4 regions of the Klebsiella sp. WP3-W18-ESBL-02 genome follow, and region 1 is predicted to be linked to each of the others. Evidence: predicted binding sites of a transcription regulator. Region 1 holds the regulator's gene; each other region holds the start of a gene.
What was found. The regulator sigma-54, encoded in region 1, starts transcription at its own class of promoters, with help from an activator protein. The targets are predictions, from matches to a motif close to GTTGGCACANNTTTCGCTNT.

Region 1 (5,659 bases):
TTGAGACGGTGTGGAGCAAGAAGCGCATTCTGACCGTCTACCTGAATATCGCTGAGTTTGGCGACGGCGTTTTTGGCGTGGAGGCTGCGTCGCAGCGCTTTTTCCATAAACCGGCCAGTAAGTTGACGATGGCGGAGGCTGCGCTGCTGGCGGCCGTGTTGCCAAACCCCATTCGCTTTAAGGCCAGCGCGCCGTCAGGGTATGTACGCAGCCGTCAGGCGTGGATTTTACGCCAGATGCGTCAGCTGGGCGGGGAAGGGTTTATGCGGGAAAATAAGCTGTATTAGCTGCAGGTTGCGGTGAGTTTTGTAGGCGCTGATAAGCGTAGCGCCATCTGGCATTCGTAAAGCACCGCTGTATTGCCGGATGGCGGCGTAAACGCCTTATCCGGCCTACGAGACTAGTCTTCGTCAAACCCGGCGTTAAACAGCGCAATCACCGCCGCCAGCGCTTCCACTTCCTGTGGGCCGGTGGCTTCAACCTCAATCTGGCGACCCTTGGCGGAGTCGAGCATCAGCAGCGCAATCACGCTGTTGGCTTCCGCTTCGGTGCCTTCGTCATTACGCAGCAAGACTTCCGCGTCAAAATCCTGCATCAGCTCAAACAGCTTCATCGCCGGGCGAGCGTGCATGCCCAGCTTATTAGTGATTTCAACGGTCTGTTTTACGGTCATGATTTGCGTTTTTCCAGCGTCCGATGACGAGACTGCACGTTCTTACCGCGTGAGCGGAAGTAGTCAGCCAGCTGTTCGGCAACGTAAACCGAACGGTGTTTACCGCCGGTACAACCAATGGCCACCGTCAGATAGCTACGGTTGTTGGTTTCCAGCATAGGTAACCATAGCTCAAGATAGCTGCGGGTCTGGTAAATAAAGTTGTGAACCTCGGTGTGCCTGTCGAGGAACGCGGCGACCGGTTTGTCGAGGCCGGTCATCGGACGCAGCTTCGGATCCCAGTGCGGGTTCGGCAGGAAGCGCACGTCGAAAACGTAATCGGCGTCAATAGGGATACCGTGCTTGAAGCCGAAGGATTCAAATACCATCGTCAGCTCACGCTCGCGTTTACCCAGAAGACGGGTACGCAGCATTTCCGCCAGCTCGTGAACGGACATCTCGGAGGTATCGACGATCAGATCGGCGCGAGAGCGCAGCGGCTCCAGCAGGTTGCTCTCTTCATCAATGGCGCTTTCCAGCGACAGATTCTTACTTGAGAGGGGGTGCAGACGACGGGTGTCGCTGTAGCGACGAATCAGCGTATTGCGATCGGCATCGAGGAACAGAAGCTGCGGGGAGAAGTTGTCCGGCAGGTTCTCCATTGCACGTTCGAAGATTTCCGGCGTTTCGGGCATGTTACGCACGTCAATGCTGACGGCGGCCGATATCTCGCGGTCAGCCAGCGTTTTCGCCAGTTCCGGCAGCAGCACCACCGGCAGGTTATCCACGCAGTAGAAGCCCATATCTTCCAGCGCCCTCAGGGCCACTGATTTTCCCGAGCCAGAGCGGCCGCTGACGATCATCAGTACCATGTACCGTTTCTCCTCAGTACGATGTGATGTCCATTATGCATCATCGTGGGTTTCCGTATCGGTGATGATTTGATACAGCTCTTCGTCGCTCTGCGCGGCGCGCAGGCGGCGACAAATGGTTTTATCCGCCAGACGTTTTGCCACCAGGGAAAGCGTATGCAGGTGGGTTTTGGTCTGGTCTGCCGGCACCAGTAGCGCAAAGAGTAAATCGACCGGCTGGTTGTCGATGGCGTCGAAGGCGATTGGCGTTTCCAACTGCACAAACACGCCGACGGCGCGCAGCGTATCTTCTTCCAGCTTGCCGTGCGGGATCGCGATACCGTTACCGATGCCGGTACTGCCCATTTTTTCACGGGTCAGAATGGCTTCAAACACCACCTGCGGCGGCAGGCTAAGTTGTTTAGCCGCCAGCTCGCTGATGATCTCAAGCGCGCGTTTTTTACTCTGGCAGTGTACTGCACTGCGGGTACATTCCTGGTTAAGGACATTGCTCAGTTGTAGAGCCGAATCGTTATTTGTCATAATTTCACCTAAGCGCCGCCCGATATGCCGGGCATATCGGGCGGCTGCTCGGACAATCAATGTTGTTTTAGTTTATCTTTGTGCTTGTTTAACTGTCTCGCCAGTTTATCGATTAAACCGTCGATAGCGGCGTACATATCCTGCCCTTCCGCGCTGGCATGAAGTTCGCCCCCGTTAACGTGCAGTGTAGCATCCGAGATGTGCGTCAATTTCTCCACTTTTAACACAATATGGACCTGATTGATCCTCTCGAAGAATTGTTCCAGCTTGCTGAATTTCGCATTCACGAATTCGCGCATTGGCTCGGTAATTTCGACGTTGTGTCCAGTGATGTTGAGCTGCATAGTGTCTTCCTTATCAGTAGTGTCAGACCAGCTGTTTACGCTGGTTAGACGGCGGAATGGATAAAGACTCTCGGTACTTTGCAACGGTGCGCCGTGCCACCATGATACCCTGTTCAGAGAGCATGGTGGTCAGTTTACTGTCGCTCAGTGGTTTTGCGGGATTCTCCGCGGCAATCAATTTCTTCACCAGTGCACGAATCGCCGTGGACGAGGCTTCGCCGCCGCCCTCGGTGCTGACGTGGCTGGAGAAGAAATACTTAAGCTCGAAAATGCCCCGTGGGCTATGCAAATACTTCTGCGTGGTAACACGCGAAATCGTGGACTCGTGCATTTCGACGGTCTGGGCGATGTCCGCCAGCACCATCGGTTTCATATACTCTTCGCCAAGATCGAAAAAGGCCTGCTGCTGTTCAACGATGCAGCGGCTGACGCGCAGCAGCGTGTCGTTGCGGCTTTCCAGACTCTTAATCAGCCACTTCGCTTCCTGCAGGTTGCTGCGGATAAACTGGCTGTCGGCGTCGTTGCGGGCGTTATTGCACATGCCCGCATAGTGCTGGTTAATCTGCAGACGCGGGATGCTGTCGGCGTTCAGTTCCACCACCCAGCGATCGTTCACCTTACGCACCAGCACGTCAGGAATGACGTATTCAGGTTCACCGGTCTGGATCGATTGGCCGGGGCGCGGATCTAATGACTGGATCAGATCGACCGCTTCTTTCAGCACGTCTTCTTTCAGCCGCGTGACGCGCATCAGCGAACGGAAGTCATGGTTGGCGAGCAGATCCAGATGCTCACTGATGATTAGGCGAGCTTCATCAAGACGCGGCGTCGTAGGTGAGAACTGGGAAAGCTGGATCAGCAAACAGTCGCGGAGATCTTTGGCGGCGACGCCTACCGGATCGAAGCGTTGGATACGCTTCAACACCGCTTCCACTTCATCGAGGCCAATCTCGTCGTCGCCGATGCTTTCGCGAATATCTTCCACGGAAACGGTGAGGTAGCCGGTGTCGTCCACCGCGTCGACGATGGAGGTGGCGATGGCGCGGTCGGTATCGGTAAACGGCGTCAGTTCAACCTGCCACATCAGGTAATCCTGCAGCGACTGGGTTGTTTCGCCCTGGTAAACCGGCAGCTCGTCGTCCTGGTAGTCGGCCCCGGTGCCGGAAGGCGTCCCGGCGGTATAGATCTCGTCCCAGCTGGCGTCAAGCGGCAGCTCTTCGGGCATATCGGGCTTTTCCAGCGCGTCAACGCTGTCCAGCGTTTCGTGATCGGTGGCTTCCTGAGTTTCTACTTCTTCGTGAAGATCGGTTTGCTCGAGCAGGGGGTTGCTCTCCAGCGCCTGCTGGAGTTCCTGCTGAAGTTCCAGCGTAGACAGCTGCAGCAGACGAATAGCCTGCTGCAGCTGTGGCGTCATGGCAAGCTGTTGGCTGAGCCTTAATTGCAAACCTTGCTTCATGTTCAGAACGAATATCTCCCGCTAACGTCGTTAACCACTACCCTATCAGAGTCTGAAGTCTTCCCCAAGATACACGCGTTTAACATGTTCGTCTTGTAGGATCTCCTGAGGGGTACCGTGGGCAATCAGATGCCCCTGGCTGACGATATAAGCGCGTTCACACACCGCCAGCGTTTCACGGACGTTGTGGTCGGTAATCAGTACGCCAAGGCCGCTGTCGCGCAGGTGTTCGATAATACGTTTAATGTCGATAACCGAAATCGGGTCTACGCCGGCAAACGGTTCATCCAGCAGGATAAATTTCGGGTTTGCCGCCAGCGCGCGGGCGATTTCGACGCGGCGGCGTTCCCCGCCGGATAGCGCCTGGCCCAGACTGTCGCGCAGATGCTCGATGTGGAACTCTTCCATCAGCTCTTTAGCACGGTCTTCACGCTGTTCGTTGCTCAGATCGTCGCGGATTTGCAGCACGGCCATCAGGTTATCGTAAACGCTCAGACGGCGGAAAATAGAGGCTTCCTGCGGCAGATAGCCGATACCCCGGCGCGCGCGCGCGTGCAGCGGCAGCAGGCTGATGTCTTCGTCATCAATGATGATATTGCCCGCGTCGCGCGGCACGATCCCAACCACCATGTAGAAGGTGGTGGTTTTACCCGCGCCGTTTGGCCCAAGCAGACCCACAATCTCACCGGAATTCACGGTCAGACTGACATCTTCCACTACGCGGCGGCCTTTGTAGGCCTTCGCCAGATTTTTTGCAGTTAATGTCGCCATAACGGATTAGTTACTCTTCTTCTGTGCCGGAGCCTGATCTTTGGACTTGTCCTGCAGCTGGGATGGCACCAGAACGGTGGTCACGCGTTTGCCTTTATCGCTAAACGCCTGCATTTTCTGTTCCTTGACCAGGTACGTGATCTTGTCGCCCTTGATGTTGCTGTCGAGCTGCTCAAGGTAAGCGTTGCCGGTCAGCACCACGAAGTCGTTCGCCAGCTCATAGCGCATTTTCGACGCATGGCCTTTCACCGGTTTGCCGTTGTCCTGCATCTGGTAGAAGGTGGCCGGATTGCCGTAGCCTTCAATAACTTCTTTACCCTGCTGATTCGCAGGGCGGGTCACGACCACTTTGTCAGCGTTAATTTTGATTGTGCCCTGGGTGACGACGACGTTGCCGGTAAAGGTCACGACGTTGCCCTGCATATCCAACGACTGCTGATCGGATTCAATGTGAATCGGTTGATTGGTATCGCCGGTCACCGCCATGGCCGGCAGGCTAGCGGCCAGCAGAGAAGCGACGAGCGCCAGCTTAAGGCTGAGTTTGTTTGTTCTGAATTTCATAAGAGGTTCTAACCTTTTCAATCAGCTCGGCGTTTTTGCTGCGTAAATTGCCGCGCATTTTCAGGCCGCTGGAATTAAATGTTGTGCCGTATAACGTCACCAGATCGTCAGAGGAAACATCCTGAGTTATCAGGTTTACCTGGGCATTATCCGTCGTAATCTTACGCAGTTGTGCGTCTTCTGTCAGCGCGTTGATTTCAACGTGCCCGTAGAGGTACAGCATGCGGTCGTTGGTCAGCTTCGCTTTATCGGCTTTAATCGACCAGGTTGGCACCTTGGCGGCGTCAAATGTTGTCAGTACGGGGCGAGTAAACCACGACAGACTCTGATCGGAAAAATACTCCACGTGTTCGGCAATTAACCGGTAGGAGAGCGCGCCTTCGGGGCTGTACACCACCGTATCGGTATGCTCGCTTTTATAAGTTGGATCGCCAGCGTTTGTTGTCACCGGGCCGCTGTCTTCTTTATCGGCAAGATTAAG
Region 2 (5,659 bases), 1.4 Mb from region 1:
GCCCTAATAGGCGCGGTTTCTTCCCGGATAACATGCAGAGAACTCAGGCGTACACCTTCACGCTCTGCATAGCTGAATGCCTGACGAAATGCGTTAGTAGCTTCTTCTTTGTTTGAATTGCCCAGCGCCAGCGCTAGGGATTTAACTGCTTTGCTCATCATTTACTCTCATGCTCGAAAAACGCCAGGGCTTGTATTTCTTCGCGTTTCGCAGAAACGTCAATTAACAGGACAGTTAGGGTAATCCCCCCAATTTTAATGGAGGTGATAAGTAGAATAGGGACATTCGCTGAATATGCTGCATCGTGTTTAGCCATTCAGTGCCATATTTAGGCGTTTGGGATTATAAAACGATTGCCACTGGGCCGCATAGTTTTACATTGCATCCAGTGAGTGAGCTTCCTGTACTCCATTTGCATCTTCCGAAGTCTGAAAAACGATGGGTGCCCGTGACAGGTTCTATAAGCTTTAGCGAAGCTGATCATACGATCACTGACTATATCGTCGTATATTACCGCCCGCAAAGGCCGGATGACTATAACGGTGGGTTATCCCCAAACGAATCGGAAAACCGATACAGCAAAAACTTTAAATCGGTGGCGAGTTTTAGTTGATCACTACACACTCCGGGTACCATGGGAAAGTAAAGAATAATCAAAGCAATAAGCAGTGTCGTGAAACCATCTACGGGGGTTTTTTTTGTTTTTGTCCCTTGTGTTCACTGCGCCTCAGCCATCGCTTTCCCCACTCAGATCGATAACGGCTGCACTGCCTGACATCAGCGTTTTACACAAAATCTTATAGCCATCGTGATCGAAACCGGCCTGCTGGCGCGATAGGGTTGCAGCTTCGGCAAGCGAACCAACCGAGCCCAGCCACATCCAGTTGCGGATAATATGATACTGAATGAGATCATCGCTCTCCTCTGGCAATGCGATCGCCCCACGCCACGGCCAGCAGATGAGCTGAAGCTGCTCAAGTGCACAAAGCAACCTGTGGTGGTGTGCGTCGAGGGTCTCTTTACCGCAGCAGGCACCGGCGCAGCGGTGAAGCGCCGAGCGAAAACAGCCGCGCCCTTTATTCAGCGGTTCGAGGCCGAGCAATCCGTAACAGAGCCGGTGCGCGTCGGCAATAGACCGCAACGCTTCCAGCGCAGTGCGACGATTGGCGAACAGCCCGTATAAGCCAGCGTGATGAGAAAAGTCGATTTCTTTTGCGTACACTACCTCAGGCTTTCTGTTCTGCATATGCAACGCGCACAGCTGGTGGCTGCGGCGCAGGCGCTTATTGAACAGCGGCTGCTGTGCTTTAATCATTTTAGCTTCCAGCAGCAGTGCGCCGATTTCCCCCGCGGTGCGCGTCCAGCTTATTCTTTTCGCCTGATAGAGCATGGCGGCTTCATCGGGCGTACGCAGGTGTGACAGCACCCGGCTGCGCAGGTTGATGCTTTTCCCAATATAGAGCGGCAACGTTTCACTTTCGCCATGAAAGACATACACGCCGGGCAAGGGTGGGATCGCCGAAATAAACGGGCGCAGGTGCTCGGGGTACGCGTATATTGCGGCGGGGGAAAATTGTGGGCGGTACGTTGGGCGTGAGGGCAAGTGGCCTCCGGTATCTGTTTATTTAAACAGTATAACGACAAAATCCAGAGGGCTCCAGAATGGCCAGGGGAACACGTCAATCGTTGGGGCGGGGAGTGTCAGGCCGGATACAGAATATCGCGCCGGGTATTCATGATGTTATGGACGATATTATTCTTATTGCGCATAGTAAAATTTACAAATGTGTAACATTCGTGGTCTTTCTGCTATAACCCTTAGTTTACCGTTTTGACAGGAAATGTTTATGCCGGAAATCAATGAGTTTGGCCAGTGGGTAAACGATCGTATCCCCGACTGGCAGGGGGCCGGGGCGCTGGCGCGTGCGCCGCTGTACGGCCGCTTTTGTTGGCTGGAACCCCTCAATGCAGCGCGTCACGCCGCCGATCTGTACGAGGCCTACGCGCAGGGCGAAGAGAGCGACTGGACGTGGCTTGCCAGTTCGCGCCCCGACTCTCTTGTCGCCACCGAACGGTGGGTGCAGGTCAAAGTTGATGACGCTGCGCTGGTGCCTTATGCGGTGATCGACCGACGCACCGAGCGGGCAGTCGGACTGGTCAGTTTTATGGCCATCGATCGCCAGATGGGGTCGGTAGAAATTGGCCACGTGACGTGGTCGCGGTTGATGAAACAAACGCCGCTGGGAACCGAAGCCGTGTGGCTGCTGCTGAAAAATGCGTTTGAACAGGGCTACAGACGGCTGGAGTGGAAATGTGATTCGATGAATCTCGAATCCCGCCGCGCCGCCGAGCGCCTGGGGTTTAGCTGGGAAGGGCGCCTGCGTCAGCGGATGATCCGTAAAGGTCGCACCCGCGATAGCGACTATCTGTCTATCATCGACGGTGAATGGGCGCGCTGCGAAGCGGTCATCTGTGCCTGGCTGGCTGAAACTAACTTTGATGCGCATGGGCGGCAAATTCAGCGTCTGGAAACGTTCAGGGACAACGCGTGATCTGACGTTACGTTAGCGTCAGACCCTCAGCGGCAGGCCGTTGCACCATTAGTTAACATAAGTTGCACAATTTGCAACAAAAATGCACAAACCGTGACTATTGCAATATTTATGTACTTTATTGTTAAGCAGATGTGATCCCTCCCGTAATTTCACTTCGCCGGTGCAGAGGCCCTGCAACGGCGCTCTATACTCAGAATTGTCAAAATCCGAGCGCGGGTTGTGCAAAGTTGGCAACCATTTTGCTTAATGATTTGGCCTGAGAAGCGTAAGGAAACCTCGCCGTTATCAGCAGGATATTGTCAGGATGTCGTTTGTCCGGCGCAATGCGCCGGTGGTTCGGCTTCACACCGTAATGCATAAACCTCTTTTGCTAAGGTAGATAATAATGTCGCTGAAATTAATAAAAAGTCCGCTTTCGATTGTGTTGGCAGGGTGTCTGGTGACGGCGTTTTCCGCCCAGGCCGATATCGTTATTGGCGTTGCCGGGCCTTTTACCGGGCCTAACGCGACCTATGGCGATCAATATTGGCACGGTGCGACTCAAGCGGCGGAAGATATTAACGCCGCCGGTGGGATTAACGGCGAAAAGATTAAGCTGGTGCAGGGCGATGACGCTTGTGAACCTAAACAGGCCGTAGCGGTAGCGAACCGTCTGGTCGATCAGGATAAAGTTCAGGCCGTTGTCGGCCACTTCTGTTCATCTTCTACTATGCCGGCTTCCGAGGTCTATAACGATGCCGGGGTGCTGGCGATTACCCCGGGGTCAACCAACCCGCTTATTACCGAACGCGGTATGAATGACATGTTCCGTATGTGCGGCCGCGATGACCAGCAGGGTGACGTTGCCGGCAACTTCATCATTGATAAGCTGAAGGCGAAACGGGTGGTTATCATTCACGATAAAGATACCTACGGTCAGGGCCTGGCGGATGCCACCCGCGCAGCGCTGGCCAAACGCGGCGTGAAAGAGGTGATGTATGAAGGCCTGTCGCGCGGCGAGAAAGACTTCAACGCGCTGGTGACCAAAATTGGTGCGCAGAAGCCGGACGTGGTGTTCTTCGGCGGCTGTCATCCGGAAGCCGGACCGCTGGTACGCCAGATGCGTGAGCAGGGCGTGCAGGCGAAATTCTTCTCCGGTGACTGCATTGTGAACGAAGAGATGGTGACCGCTGCCGGCGGACCACAGTACACCAATGGCATCTACATGACCTTCGGCAAAGATCCGCGCCTGATCCCGGACGGTAAAGCGGTGATTGAGAAATTCCGTGCCAATAAGTTCGAGCCGGAAGGCTATACCCTCTATTCCTATGCTTCTATTCAGGCTATCGCAGCGGCGTTTAAAGCCGCAGGACCCGACTCGGCGAAAGCCAGCGCCTGGCTGAAGGCCAATCCGGTGGAAACCGTGATGGGTAAAAAAGCCTGGGACAGCAAAGGCGATCTGAAAGTCTCCGACTATGTCGTTTATCAATGGGATGACAAAGGCAAGTATAAGGAAGTTGAGTAACCGGATGGAGTCACGCTCAGCGCCGGTATGGCAGCATACCGGCGCTTTAAAACATGGCCAATAACACGAGCGCGCGAAGATGGAGACATTCTTTTTACAACAGTTAGTCAATGGCTTGACGCTAGGATCGGTCTACGGGCTTATCGCCATTGGTTACACCATGGTTTACGGTATTATCGGCATGATTAACTTCGCCCACGGCGAAGTGTATATGATCTCCGCCTATCTCTGCGCCATTGGACTGGCGCTGCTGTCCTTCTTTGGCCTGCACTCTTTTCCTCTGCTGATCCTCGGCACGCTGGTGTTTACCATCGTGGTGACGGGGGTATACGGCTGGACGATTGAGCGTATCGCCTATAAGCCCCTGCGTAACTCCACACGCCTGGCGCCGCTGATTTCGGCGATCGGCATGTCGCTCATTTTGCAGAACTACGCGCAAATCAGCCAGGGGCCGCGTCAGCAGGGCGTGCCGACGATGCTGGACGGCGTACTGCGCCTGCATCTGGGTGAAGGATTTGTGCAGATAACCTACACCAAAATCTTTATCCTGCTGGCCTCGTTTGCCGGGATGCTGCTGCTGACCTGGATAATCGGCCACACCCGTCTTGGGCGAATGTGCCGTGCGGTACAGCAGGATCGTAAAATGGCCTCCATTCTGGGGATCAATACCGATCGCATCATCTCGCTGGTGTTCGTTATTGGCGCGGCGATGGCAGGGCTTGCCGGGGTATTAATTACCATGAACTACGGTACGTTTGATTTCTATGCCGGGTTTATTATCGGCATCAAAGCCTTCACCGCGGCGGTGCTGGGCGGTATTGGTTCATTGCCAGGCGCGATGCTCGGCGGGCTGTTGCTGGGCGTGGCTGAAGCGCAGTTCTCGGGGATGGTCAACTCAGACTATAAAGACGTGTTCTCGTTCGGGCTGCTGGTGGTTATCCTGATTTTCCGTCCGCAGGGGCTGCTTGGCCGCCCGATTGTGGCCAAGGTGTAGGAGCGGACGATGACCCATTCAACGGCTTCACACGATGCGTTTTCACTCAAGCGCTGCATTCTGGATGCGATATTTTCAGGGCTGGTGGCGCTGATTATTTTTGGTCCCATCGTCGGCGTTGTGCTCGATGGCTACAGCTTTAACTTTGAAGGCCAGCGGTTGGTCTGGATTGTTGCTGCCGTAATGGTCGGCCGCTTTGCGCTGAGCGCATTGGCGACCACCCGCGTCGGCAGACGGTTTGCCTCGCGGTTTGAAGGCGATAGCGCGGGCGTCTATGTCCGCGCTCCGGGCTATAAAAGCCAGCTGCGGTGGGTGATTCCGCTGGTGCTGGCGCTGGCGGTCTGCTTCCCGTTTGTGGCCACCAAATATGTGCTGACGGTGGCGATCCTCGGCTTGATCTATGTGCTGCTGGGATTGGGGCTGAATATCGTGGTGGGCCTTGCCGGGCTGCTGGACCTGGGCTACGTGGCGTTTTACGCCATCGGCGCGTACGGCCTGGCGCTAGGGGATCAGTATCTGGGCCTCGGTTTCTGGTCGATGCTGCCGCTGGCGGCGTTGATGGCTGCGGCCGCCGGGGCGCTGCTCGGCTTTCCGGTGCTGCGAATG
Region 3 (5,659 bases), 2.2 Mb from region 1:
CTGCGGCAGAATGATAAGCTTCATCGACTGCCAGTGGGTCATCCCCAGCGCCAGCGCAGCGCTGGACTGGCCGCGTGAAATACTCTGGATACCGGCGCGGATAATCTCGGAGTAATAGGCGGCTTCGAACATCGAGAACGCCACCATTGCCGAGATCAGGCGAATATCGCTTTTCGGTGACAGCCCCAGTACGTTTTGCAGGAAACCGGGCACAATCAGGTAGAACCACAGCAGCACCATCACCAGCGGGACGGAGCGGAACACGTTGACGTAGGCTTTGGCAAACCAGGCAATCGGCTTGAAGGATGACAGGCGCATGACCGCCAGCAGCGTCCCCCAGACGATACCGATAACAATTGCCGTAACGGTAATTTTGAGCGTGACGACCAGACCTGCAATCAGGTAGGGCATCGACGGAACGATAGAACTCCAGTCAAATTCGTACATTATTTACCCCCCAGGTTGCCGGGCAGGCGGATTTTCCGTTCTACCACAGCCATCACTAACATAATGACCGCGTTAATCAGCACGTATGCCAGGGTAATCGCCGTAAAGGATTCCCAGGCGTGCGCGGAATAGTCCAGCAGCTTGCCGGCCTGTGCCGCCATATCGACCAGACCGATGGTGGAGGCGATGGCTGAGTTCTTCACCAGGTTCATCATCTCTGAGGTCATCGGTGGCACGATCACGCGATAGGCGTTCGGCAGCAGCACGTAGCGATAGGTTTGCGGCAGCGTAAGCCCCATCGCCAGCCCGGCGTTTTTTTGCCCGCGCGGCAGCGACTGAATTGCCGCACGCACCTGCTCACAAACGCGCGCGGCGGTGAACAGACCCAGGCAAATCATTGAGGAGAGGAAGAACTGAATGTTTGGATCCAGCTCGGATTTAAACCACATGCCGAGGTTTTCCGGCAGCAGCTCCGGCACCACAAGGTACCAGGTAAAGAACTGCACGATCAGCGGCACGTTGCGGAACAATTCGACGTAGCAGGTGCCGATACCCGATAAGAACCGGTTAGGCACGGTACGCAAAATGCCGAACAGCGAGCCGACGAGAAACGCGATAATCCAGGCGGTGATAGAGAGCGCGACGGTGACCTGGAAACCGCTCCAGAGCCAGCCGAGATAGGTGGTGTTGCCGAAAGGGGCCTGTTGTAAAAAGATGCCCCAGTTCCAGTCTATTGACATAATAAACTCCAGAAAAAAAAGGGTAGCAGTACGACCTGCTACCCTCGAAGATTGTTGAACAGCGTTTTGCGGTATTCAGGCCAGGTGGGGAACGACCACCTGACGTATAGTCTGTCCGTGCTGAACCACAATCGAGAGGGCAGATTTTTCCGCCCCATATTTTTTATTAGTTAAGCGCTTTATCGTTTGGCGTTTTGAACAGCGTTTTCATCTCTTCCGAGAGCTCAAAGTTCATGTTCAGATTTTTAGGCGGAATCGGGTTCTTAAACCACTTATCAAACCACTTGGTGGCTTCGCCGGAGGTCTGCGCCTGGGCGATAGTATCGTCCATCAGCTTTTTAAACTCAGGGTCATCTTTGCGCAGCATACAGCCATAGGCTTCCTGGGACTGCGGTTTGCCGACAATTTCCCAGTTGTCCGGTTTCTTGGCTTTCGCTCGTTCGCCGGCCAGCAGCGCGTCATCCATCATAAAGGCTACCGCACGGCCGCTTTCCAGGGTGCGGAAAGAGTCGCCGTGGTCTTTGGCGCTAATGATGCGCATATTCATTTTCTGCTCGTCGTTCAGCTTGTGCAGCAGAACTTCGGAGGTGGTTCCGGAGGTCACCACTACCGCTTTGTCTTTCAGATCCGGGAAGTCTTTAATCGGACCGCCTTTTTTCACCAGCAGGCGGGTGCCGACGACGAAGATGGTGTCAGAGAAGGCGGCCTGCTTCTGGCGCTCGAGGTTGTTGGTGGTTGAGCCACACTCGAAGTCAAACGTGCCGTTTTGCAGCAGCGGAATACGGTTTTGAGAGGTAATTGGAATCAGCTTCACGTCCAGCTTCGGGTTGTTCAGCTTTTTCTTTACCGCTTCAACGATGGCGTTGGAATAGTCCTGAGAGTAACCGACCACTTTCTGCTGGTTATCGTAATAGGAGAACGGCACGGATGATTCGCGGTGACCCACGACGATAACGCCGTTTTTCGCGATTTTTTCCAGAGTCGATTGCTGCTGTGCGGCATCGGCGGCTGGCTTTGCGTCTTCAGCATGTGCCAGACCGGCGGTAACACCCATGACCAGCATGGCAGCGGCCAGTTTACGTAATTGCATATCCAACTCCTTTATCCTCTGCATCGGTAAGGATGCATTGATACCCATTGTGAATGTTGTGTTGTTATCACTGCGTCTTTAGCGTGCAGCGTTATCTGTGTTTGTTAGCATTTAGTTTGGCTTAATGTAAAGATTTTGCTGCGTTATTGTTTATTTTTGCGAAGCACACCGCACCGCTTTGAGGCAATAATCGCCGTTTGCACAAAAATGGTGCTACCGGCGGCGTGTCGTGGTGCAACCCAGTTGCCCCTGGCGGTGATATGCAGCTTCTTGATTATATAAAGCAATTGGCGTGCCAGAATGGGGCTTGGAAGAGGAAGTGCTGGTGGGGAAAATCGCGTAGGCCTGATAAGCGTAGCGCCATCAGGCCCGATGCAGCGCGACTGCCGGATGGCGGCGTACCGCCTTATCCGGCCTACATTCGATAGTGCAATACTTTATTTGCGACGTTGACGCAGGCTCATCACCAGGGCGCCAAAACCGAACAGCGCGGTAATCAGCCATAGCGTCCAATCACCGGTGCGCGCATACGGCGTCAGGCCGGCGGTTGGCGTCACCTTGGTGGTCAGTACCTGACGGGTGAACTGCGGGATCATATCCTGAATTTCACCGCGCGGGCCAATCACTGCCGTAATGCCGTTGTTGGTGCTGCGCAGCAGCGGGCGCGCCAGCTCCAGCGCGCGCATCCGCGCCATCTGGAAGTGCTGCCACGGGCCGATGGACTTACCGAACCACGCGTCGTTGGAGATAGTCAGCAGGAAGTTGGTGTCCGGGCGGAAGTTGTCGCGTACCTGCTGGCCGAGAATGATCTCGTAGCAGATCGCCGCAGTCAGCTTCAGATTATGCGCCTGCAGCTGCGGTTGAATGTACGGCCCGCGGCTGAAGGAGGACATCGGCAGGTCAAAGAACGGCGCCAGCGGGCGCAGAATTGATTCCAGCGGCACAAACTCACCAAACGGCACCAGATGGTTTTTGTTATAGCGGTTGCTGGATTCATAGCTGTACGGGCTGTCTTTGCCCAGCGTGATGATGGTGTTATAGGTGTCGTAGCGATTCTGCTTATTAAGGCGTGAGTCGACGATACCGGTAATCAGCGTGCTGTCTTTGGCGCGCAGTAAATCGTCCATCATGCTGAGGAAGCGCTGCTGGTTGATTTCCAGATCCGGAATTGCCGACTCCGGCCAGATAATCAGCTGCGATTTGCCCATCACCTGCTCGGTGGCGTCGAGGTAGACTTTCAGGGTATTCAGCAGCTGGTTTTCGTCCCACTTCAGCGCCTGAGGGATGTCGCCCTGTACCAGCGAAACCTGGGTCGTTTTGTCGGTTTGCAGGGTATACCACTGGATATAGCGCAGCGGGAAGGGCAGTGCGAACAGAATGACGCCAGCCGCCAGCGGACGCCAGTTGCGGGTAACCAGCGCCAGCGCCAGCAGGCCGCTCACCGCCATCAGCAGGAAGTTAATCGCGCCGACGCCCATCACCGGCGCCAGTCCTTTCAATGGGCCGTCAATCTGGCTGTAGCCAAACTGTAGCCATGGGAAGCCGGTGAGCACCCAGCCGCGCAGGAACTCGGTAAGCTGCCAGACCACCGGGGCGGCGATTGCCATGCGCACCCAGTTTGTCTTCGGCCATAAGCGCGACAAAATACCGGCAAAAAGCCCGGTATAGAGCGAGAGATAGGCGGCCAGCAGCACCACAAGAAAGACGTTAACCGGGCCGGGCATACCGCCGAACTGCGCAATACTCACGTAAACCCAGTTGATACCGGAGCCAAACAGGCCGAAGCCCCAGGCATAACCGATAGCGGCCGCCTGCACCGGGCGACGGTTGAGCGTCAGCCCTTGCAGGCCCATCAGCGATATTATCGCCGCTGGCCAGATGTCATAAGGAGAAAAAGCCAGCGTACCGCTGGCTCCGAAAAGTAGCGCCAGCAGCAGGCGAATGCGCTGGCGTTCAAGCAATGAGGCAAATGCCATGGAGATTATTCGTCCAGTTTCGGTTGGGGGGAATCGTCCGGAATCTTAACATGAACCTGAATAATACGACGGCTGTCGGCCATCGCCACCTTAAACTGGTAACCATCGATGTCGATAGTTTCCCCGCGCGCCGGCAGATGACCGAAAGCCTGCATGACCAGACCGCCGATGGTATCGACCTCTTCATCGCTGAAGTGAGTGCTGAAGGCATCGTTAAAGTCTTCGATCGACGCCAGCGCACGCACCGTCCAGGTGTGGCGGCTCAGCTGACGGAAGTCGATATCGTCTTCTTCGTCATACTCGTCTTCAATCTCGCCGACGATAAGCTCCAGAATATCTTCGATAGTCACCAGGCCCGAAACGCCGCCAAATTCATCGATAACGATAGCCATATGGTAGCGCTGGGAGCGGAACTCCTTGAGCATCCGGTCAACCCGTTTGCTTTCCGGTACGACAACCGCGGTGCGTAACACTTTATCCATGCTGAAGGCTTCGGCATCGCTGCGCATAAACGGCAGCAGATCTTTCGCCATCAGAATCCCTTCAATGTGATCTTTGTCCTCGCTGATGACCGGGAAGCGCGAGTGGGCGGACTCGATGATCACATCGAGACATTCGTCCAGCGTTTGGTTGCGTTTCAGGGTGATCATTTGGGAGCGAGGGATCATGATGTCGCGGACGCGCTGGTCGGCGATATCCATTACCCCTTCGAGCATGTCGCGCGTATCTTCATCGATAAGCTCGTTTTGCCCGGAATCACGGATCAGCGCCAGAAGATCGTCACGGTTTTTCGGTTCACCGTGGAAAAGCTGGCTGAGTAAGAGGGAGAAAAATCCCTTTTTGCTGTGTACTGTGTCACTACTGTGTGAATTGTCGTCGCTCATGGCGTCGTGTGGGTTCTCATGTTGATTTAACTGTCGCTCGCCGCGCGTAAACTCAGCGCCGGACGGCATGTATATTCGCTCTGTAGGCCGGATAAGCGCGGCGCCATCCGGCACAATGCCGGATGGCGGCCAGGCCTTATCAGGCCTACAGTTTATCGAAATGTTTATTCTTTCTCGGAAATGTACGGATCCTCATAGCCCAGAGCAAGCATTATCTCTGTCTCAAGGCTTTCCATCTCTTCCGCTTCGTCATCTTCAATATGGTCATAGCCCAGCAAATGCAGACTGCCGTGGACAACCATATGCGCCCAGTGGGCATCCAGTGGTTTTTCCTGCTCTGCGGCTTCCTGCTCAACCACCTGACGGCAGATGATCAGATCGCCCAGCAGCGGCATCTCCATTCCCGGCGGTGCTTCAAATGGGAATGACAGCACGTTGGTTGGCTTATCCTTGCCGCGATAGGTGAGGTTCAGCTCGTGGCTTTCGGCTTCATCCACCAGGCGAATCGTGACTTCCGATTCT
Region 4 (5,659 bases), 1.0 Mb from region 1:
ATGAGCGGAGAGCACCCAGCTCATTCCCGCCATCACCGTGCCAATGGAAATCAACAGCCGGGGGCCAAATCGTTCAACCAGCCGCCCCTGAAAGGGGGAAAAAAAGGTCTGTAGAATAATTAACAGCGAAAAGGTCACCTGCAGCTCCGGCAGGCCTACGCCCAGCTTTTCCGTCAGCGGTTTGGTCAGCAGCGTCCACACATACTGCGGACTGGAGATAGAGGCCATACAGATAAGACCCAGCACCAGCTGCGCCCATTTGCCCAATTTTGGTGCCACCAAAGGTTCTCTGAGAACGGTCATTTTACGCTCCAATAGACGAAAAAATGTCGCCAGAAAGCGGGCACGCTTTGCGCGCCGCGTCATTCCAGGAATGTTTCATTTGGAAAAATGCTGGGTTACCAGCGGGCGACGCCACCGTCGCTGCGCGGGTCGCTTCCGCCTTCCAGCATGCCGTTGCGGTGCCGGAGGATTGCCCCGGCATGCCCCATGAGGTCGTCATAAGGGGGGTATATCTCGACGTCATGGCCGTACTGTTTGAGGGTCTCGGTAGTCTCCGCTCTAAGGCGGCTTTCAATCTTAAGCGTGTCGTTGCTCTCACCCCAGGTGCGCCCTAATAACCAGCGCGGCGCGGCGACCGCCGCCTGAGGCGTCATGTTCTGATGGAGGATGCGGTCAAAGATGGCTGCCAGCGTCTGCGGCTGGCCGTCGCCGCCCATGCTGCCGTAGACCAACGCGTCGCCATTGCTCAGCCTCGCCAACCCTGGGTTAAGGGTATGGAACGGCAGACGACCCGGCTGTAGGGGGTTAGTGGCATTGGGATCCAGCGAAAAACTACTTCCGCGGTTCTGCCAGATGATGCCGCTATCGGCAAGAACCACCGCGCTGCCAAATTCGTGATAGATACTCTGAATAAAGCTGACCGCCGTGCCGGAAGCATCAATAACGCCCATCCAGATGGTATCCGCCGGCCCGCGACCTTTACCCCAGGCCTGCGCCCGGTCGGGAACAATCTGCGCGCTGAGCTGAGCGATGCTGTCTGCCGTCAGCAGCGATTGTGGATCCAGTGTCATGTGGGCCGGATCAGTGATATGGCTATCGCGCAGGCTGAAAGCCAGCTTGGTGGCTTCGACACAGTGGTGGACAAAATCGGCTTCGTCGGCAATAGCCCCCTTGTTACGCTGCTGCTCAATCATGCCCGTAATCAGCAGCGAAACCAGGCCCTGCGACGGCGGTGGAAGGTTATAAACCGTCCCTCTCTCCGTTTCCAGCGCCAGCGGCTTCACCCGTGCGGCACGATAAGCGTCAAGGTCGCTAAAGCGCAGCAGGCTTCCGGCTGCCTCCAGTTCGCTGGCGATCAGGCGGGCGGTCTCACCGTGGTAAAAATCACCCAGCCCATGGGTTGCCAGCCGTTCCAGCGTGTTGGCGAGTGCAGGCTGAAGCAGCAATTCATCTGGGCCGAGCGCCTGCCCTTCAGGCGCAAACAGACCGCAAAATCCTGGATACTGGCCCAGCTGTGGCAGCCGTACGGCAATCTGTTGATGCAGCCCTGCGTTAACCGGCACGCCATGACGCGCATAGTGTATGGCGTCCTTTAACAAGCGCGTTAACGGCAGCGGCGCATTTGCCTCATATTCTCTCGCCCACTCCAGCGCACGTTCCCAACCGCCAATCGTGCCCGCAACGGTATTGGCCGCCAACGGTCCGCGCACCGGCACCTGTGCATAACCCGCCTGGCGATAAAAATCGATATTCGCTTTTTCCGCCGCGAAGCCACAGGCCTGAATCGCCACAGGTTCTTCGCCGGGCCGGGAGATTAACCAGAATCCATCACCGCCGATGCCGTTCATATGCGGGTAAACCACAGCAATAGTCGCCGCCGCAGCCACCATTGCTTCAACCGCATTACCGCCATCGCGTAAAACGGCCACCGCGCTTTCCGCAGCCAGCGAGTGCGGCGCAACGGCCATGCCCTGCATACATTTTGCTGATTGGATCTGAGTCATCATCTGCACCTTGCCTACATGTGTGTATACACTGATGTAGGCACAAAACGTGCCAGATATAAATTTATATTAATTTTCATTTAGTTAATCTAATTAAGCCGAAAATAATGAGCGCAATACAGAGCAATTGACGCACCGAAGCGGTGCTGATGTGGGCAGATGGTGCGCAATAAAAAAGCAAAAACCCTGCCGGAGCAGGGTTTTGAACGTCTTAATAAGGGCCGTTGAGCGGCGGCTTATCAGAACGGGATATCGTCATCGAAATCCATCGGCGGTTCGTTAGACGGTGCCGGAGCAGACTGCTGCTGCGGGCGAGACTGCGCGCCGCCGCTGAACTGGTTGCCGCCCTGCGGCTGCTGAGGTTGACCCCAACCGCCCTGCTGCTGGCCGCCGCCCATGTTGCCGCCTGCCGGTGCACCGCCGCCCTGACGGCCGCCGAGCATCTGCATGGTGCCACCCACGTTGACCACGACTTCGGTGGTGTATTTTTCAACGCCAGACTGATCGGTCCATTTACGGGTACGCAGCTGGCCTTCGATATAAACCTGAGAGCCCTTACGCAGGTATTCACCTGCCACTTCCGCCAGCTTGCCAAACAGCACTACACGGTGCCATTCGGTCTGCTCTTTCATTTCCCCGGTCGCTTTATCACGCCAGGATTCGGAAGTAGCCAGCGTAATGTTGGCGACTGCGCCACCATTCGGCATATAGCGTACTTCCGGGTCCTGGCCCAGATTACCGACGAGAATCACCTTGTTGACGCCTCTGCTGGCCATGATTGTCTCTCCTGATACGAGTCTAGTTACTTAATAAGTGTAAACGGGGGATTGTAGCATTACAAAGTGGCGCTTTGATAGCATGTGAGGTCTATTCAGACAAACAAACTGGGTGACGACATTTTTGCATTGCACGCTGGAAGCAGGCACCCAATACTGTATATTCATTCAGGTTAAATTGTGTCATAATTAGCCGTTTCTGCCGTTTGTCCTTCAAACAAACCAGGCAATCCGTGTATCTTCTACCGGGAAAGGTGAATGGATAAGATCGAAGTTCGGGGCGCCCGCACCCATAATCTCAAAAACATCAACCTCGTCATCCCTCGCGACAAACTGATTGTCGTGACCGGGCTTTCGGGTTCTGGCAAATCCTCACTGGCATTCGACACCCTCTACGCCGAGGGACAGCGTCGCTACGTAGAATCGCTTTCTGCCTACGCGCGTCAGTTCCTGTCGTTGATGGAAAAGCCGGACGTCGATCATATTGAAGGCCTGTCGCCGGCGATTTCTATCGAGCAGAAATCGACCTCGCACAACCCGCGTTCAACGGTAGGTACTATCACCGAAATTCACGACTACCTTCGTTTGCTGTACGCACGCGTCGGCGAGCCGCGTTGTCCGGATCACGACGTGCCGCTGGCGGCGCAAACCGTTAGCCAGATGGTCGATAACGTGCTGTCGCAGCCGGAAGGCAAACGCCTGATGCTGCTGGCACCGATCATCAAAGAGCGTAAGGGCGAGCACACCAAAACGCTGGAAAACCTGGCAAGCCAGGGCTACATCCGCGCGCGTATTGACGGCGAGGTCTGCGACCTGTCCGATCCACCGAAGCTTGAGCTGCAAAAGAAACACACCATTGAAGTGGTCATCGACCGCTTTAAGGTCCGTGACGATCTGGCCCAGCGCCTGGCAGAGTCATTTGAGACCGCGCTGGAGCTTTCCGGCGGCACGGCCGTGGTCGCCGATATGGACAATCCGAAAGCGGAAGAGCTGCTGTTCTCCGCCAACTTCGCCTGCCCGATTTGCGGCTACAGCATGCGCGAGCTTGAGCCGCGCCTGTTCTCGTTCAACAACCCGGCGGGCGCCTGCCCGACCTGTGACGGGCTGGGCGTACAGCAGTATTTCGATCCGGACCGCGTGATTCAGAATCCCGAGCTATCGCTGGCCGGCGGCGCAATCCGCGGCTGGGATCGCCGTAACTTCTATTACTTCCAGATGCTTAAGTCGCTGGCGGACCACTATCAGTTCGACGTAGAAGCGCCGTGGGAAAGCCTGGACGCGGCCGCGCAGAAAGCCATTCTGTACGGGTCTGGCAAAGAGCCGATTGAATTCAAGTACATCAACGATCGCGGTGATACCTCCGTGCGCCGTCATCCGTTCGAAGGCGTGCTGCACAACATGGAGCGTCGCTATAAAGAGACGGAGTCCAGCGCGGTGCGCGAGGAGCTGGCGAAATTCATCAGCAACCGTCCATGCGCCAGCTGCAACGGTACCCGTCTGCGCCGCGAAGCGCGCCACGTGTACGTTGAAAATACCCCGCTACCGACTATCTCAGACATGAGCATCGGTCACGCGATGGACTTCTTCAATAACCTGAAGCTTTCCGGCCAGCGGGCAAAAATCGCTGAAAAAGTGCTGAAAGAGATTGGCGATCGTCTGAAGTTCCTCGTTAACGTCGGCCTGAACTACCTGACGCTCTCCCGCTCGGCGGAAACCCTCTCCGGCGGCGAAGCGCAGCGTATCCGCCTGGCAAGCCAGATCGGCGCCGGGCTGGTTGGCGTGATGTACGTGCTGGATGAGCCGTCTATCGGCCTGCACCAGCGCGATAACGAACGCCTGCTCGGCACCTTGATTCACCTGCGTAACCTCGGCAACACGGTTATCGTCGTCGAACACGACGAAGACGCGATTCGCGCCGCCGACCACGTGATCGATATTGGTCCTGGCGCTGGCGTACACGGCGGCCAGGTGGTAGCGGAAGGCACGCTGGACGACATTATGGCGATACCGGAGTCGTTAACCGGCCAGTTCATGAGCGGAAAACGCAAAATTGAAGTGCCAAAACAACGTGTACCGGCCGATCCGGAAAAAGTGCTGAAGCTGACCGGCGCATCGGGTAACAACCTGAAGGACGTGACGCTGACGCTGCCGGTAGGCCTGTTTACCTGCATTACCGGCGTGTCCGGTTCAGGGAAATCAACGCTGATTAACGATACTCTGTTCCCGATCGCGCAAACCCAGCTGAACGGCGCCACCATCGCTGAGCCCGCGCCATATCGCGACGTGCAGGGGCTGGAGCACTTCGATAAGGTTATCGATATCGACCAAAGCCCGATCGGTCGTACTCCTCGTTCAAACCCGGCTACCTACACCGGCGTCTTTACGCCAGTGCGTGAGCTGTTTGCGGGCGTGCCGGAATCGCGTTCACGCGGCTATACGCCGGGCCGTTTCAGCTTTAACGTTCGCGGCGGGCGCTGCGAAGCCTGTCAGGGCGATGGCGTTATCAAAGTTGAAATGCACTTCCTGCCGGATATCTACGTGCCGTGCGACCAGTGCAAAGGTAAACGCTATAACCGTGAAACGCTGGAGATTAAGTACAAAGGCAAGACCATCCACGAAGTGCTGGATATGACCATCGAAGAGGCACGTGAGTTCTTTGATGCCGTACCGGCGCTGGCGCGTAAGCTGCAAACGCTGATGGACGTCGGCCTGACCTACATTCGTCTTGGCCAGTCGGCGACGACGCTTTCCGGTGGTGAAGCCCAGCGCGTGAAGCTGGCGCGCGAGCTGTCAAAACGCGGCACCGGCCAAACGCTCTATATTCTGGACGAACCGACCACCGGCCTGCACTTTGCCGATATCCAGCAGCTGCTGGAA

Region 2: H7R56_RS09440 (branched-chain amino acid ABC transporter substrate-binding protein) is a predicted target of sigma-54. The motif match lies at 2,782-2,801, and genes of this name have one in related genera.
Region 3: H7R56_RS17185 (amino acid ABC transporter substrate-binding protein) is a predicted target of sigma-54. The motif match lies at 2,558-2,577, and genes of this name have one in related genera.
Region 4: H7R56_RS22790 (gamma-glutamyltransferase family protein) is a predicted target of sigma-54. The motif match lies at 2,181-2,200, and genes of this name have one in related genera.

Annotation. Positions count from the first base shown of each region.
Region 1 is NZ_AP021972.1:584,858-590,516, forward strand. It holds gene mtgA (monofunctional biosynthetic peptidoglycan transglycosylase) at 1-287, shown strand, start outside; gene npr (PTS phosphocarrier protein NPr) at 401-673, opposite strand; gene rapZ (RNase adapter RapZ) at 670-1,524, opposite strand; gene ptsN (PTS IIA-like nitrogen regulatory protein PtsN) at 1,558-2,046, opposite strand; gene hpf (ribosome hibernation promoting factor) at 2,103-2,390, opposite strand; gene rpoN (RNA polymerase factor sigma-54) at 2,413-3,846, opposite strand; gene lptB (LPS export ABC transporter ATP-binding protein) at 3,892-4,617, opposite strand; gene lptA (lipopolysaccharide ABC transporter substrate-binding protein LptA) at 4,624-5,178, opposite strand; gene lptC (LPS export ABC transporter periplasmic protein LptC) at 5,147-5,659, opposite strand, start outside.
Region 2 is NZ_AP021972.1:2,006,023-2,011,681, forward strand. It holds gene H7R56_RS09420 (hypothetical protein) at 1-161, opposite strand, end outside; partial or broken gene H7R56_RS09425 (IS110 family transposase) at 420-613, shown strand; gene cho (excinuclease Cho) at 728-1,603, opposite strand; gene H7R56_RS09435 (GNAT family N-acetyltransferase) at 1,848-2,552, shown strand; gene H7R56_RS09440 (branched-chain amino acid ABC transporter substrate-binding protein) at 2,941-4,059, shown strand; gene H7R56_RS09445 (ABC transporter permease subunit) at 4,139-5,053, shown strand; gene livM (high-affinity branched-chain amino acid ABC transporter permease LivM) at 5,063-5,659, shown strand, end outside.
Region 3 is NZ_AP021972.1:3,588,245-3,593,903, reverse strand. It holds gene gltK (glutamate/aspartate ABC transporter permease GltK) at 1-447, opposite strand, end outside; gene H7R56_RS17190 (amino acid ABC transporter permease) at 447-1,187, opposite strand; gene H7R56_RS17185 (amino acid ABC transporter substrate-binding protein) at 1,354-2,277, opposite strand; gene lnt (apolipoprotein N-acyltransferase) at 2,715-4,253, opposite strand; gene corC (CNNM family magnesium/cobalt transport protein CorC) at 4,259-5,137, opposite strand; gene ybeY (rRNA maturation RNase YbeY) at 5,302-5,659, opposite strand, start outside.
Region 4 is NZ_AP021972.1:4,745,660-4,751,318, forward strand. It holds gene oxlT (oxalate/formate MFS antiporter) at 1-366, opposite strand, end outside; gene H7R56_RS22790 (gamma-glutamyltransferase family protein) at 399-2,009, opposite strand; gene ssb1 (single-stranded DNA-binding protein SSB1) at 2,246-2,782, opposite strand; gene uvrA (excinuclease ABC subunit UvrA) at 3,041-5,659, shown strand, end outside.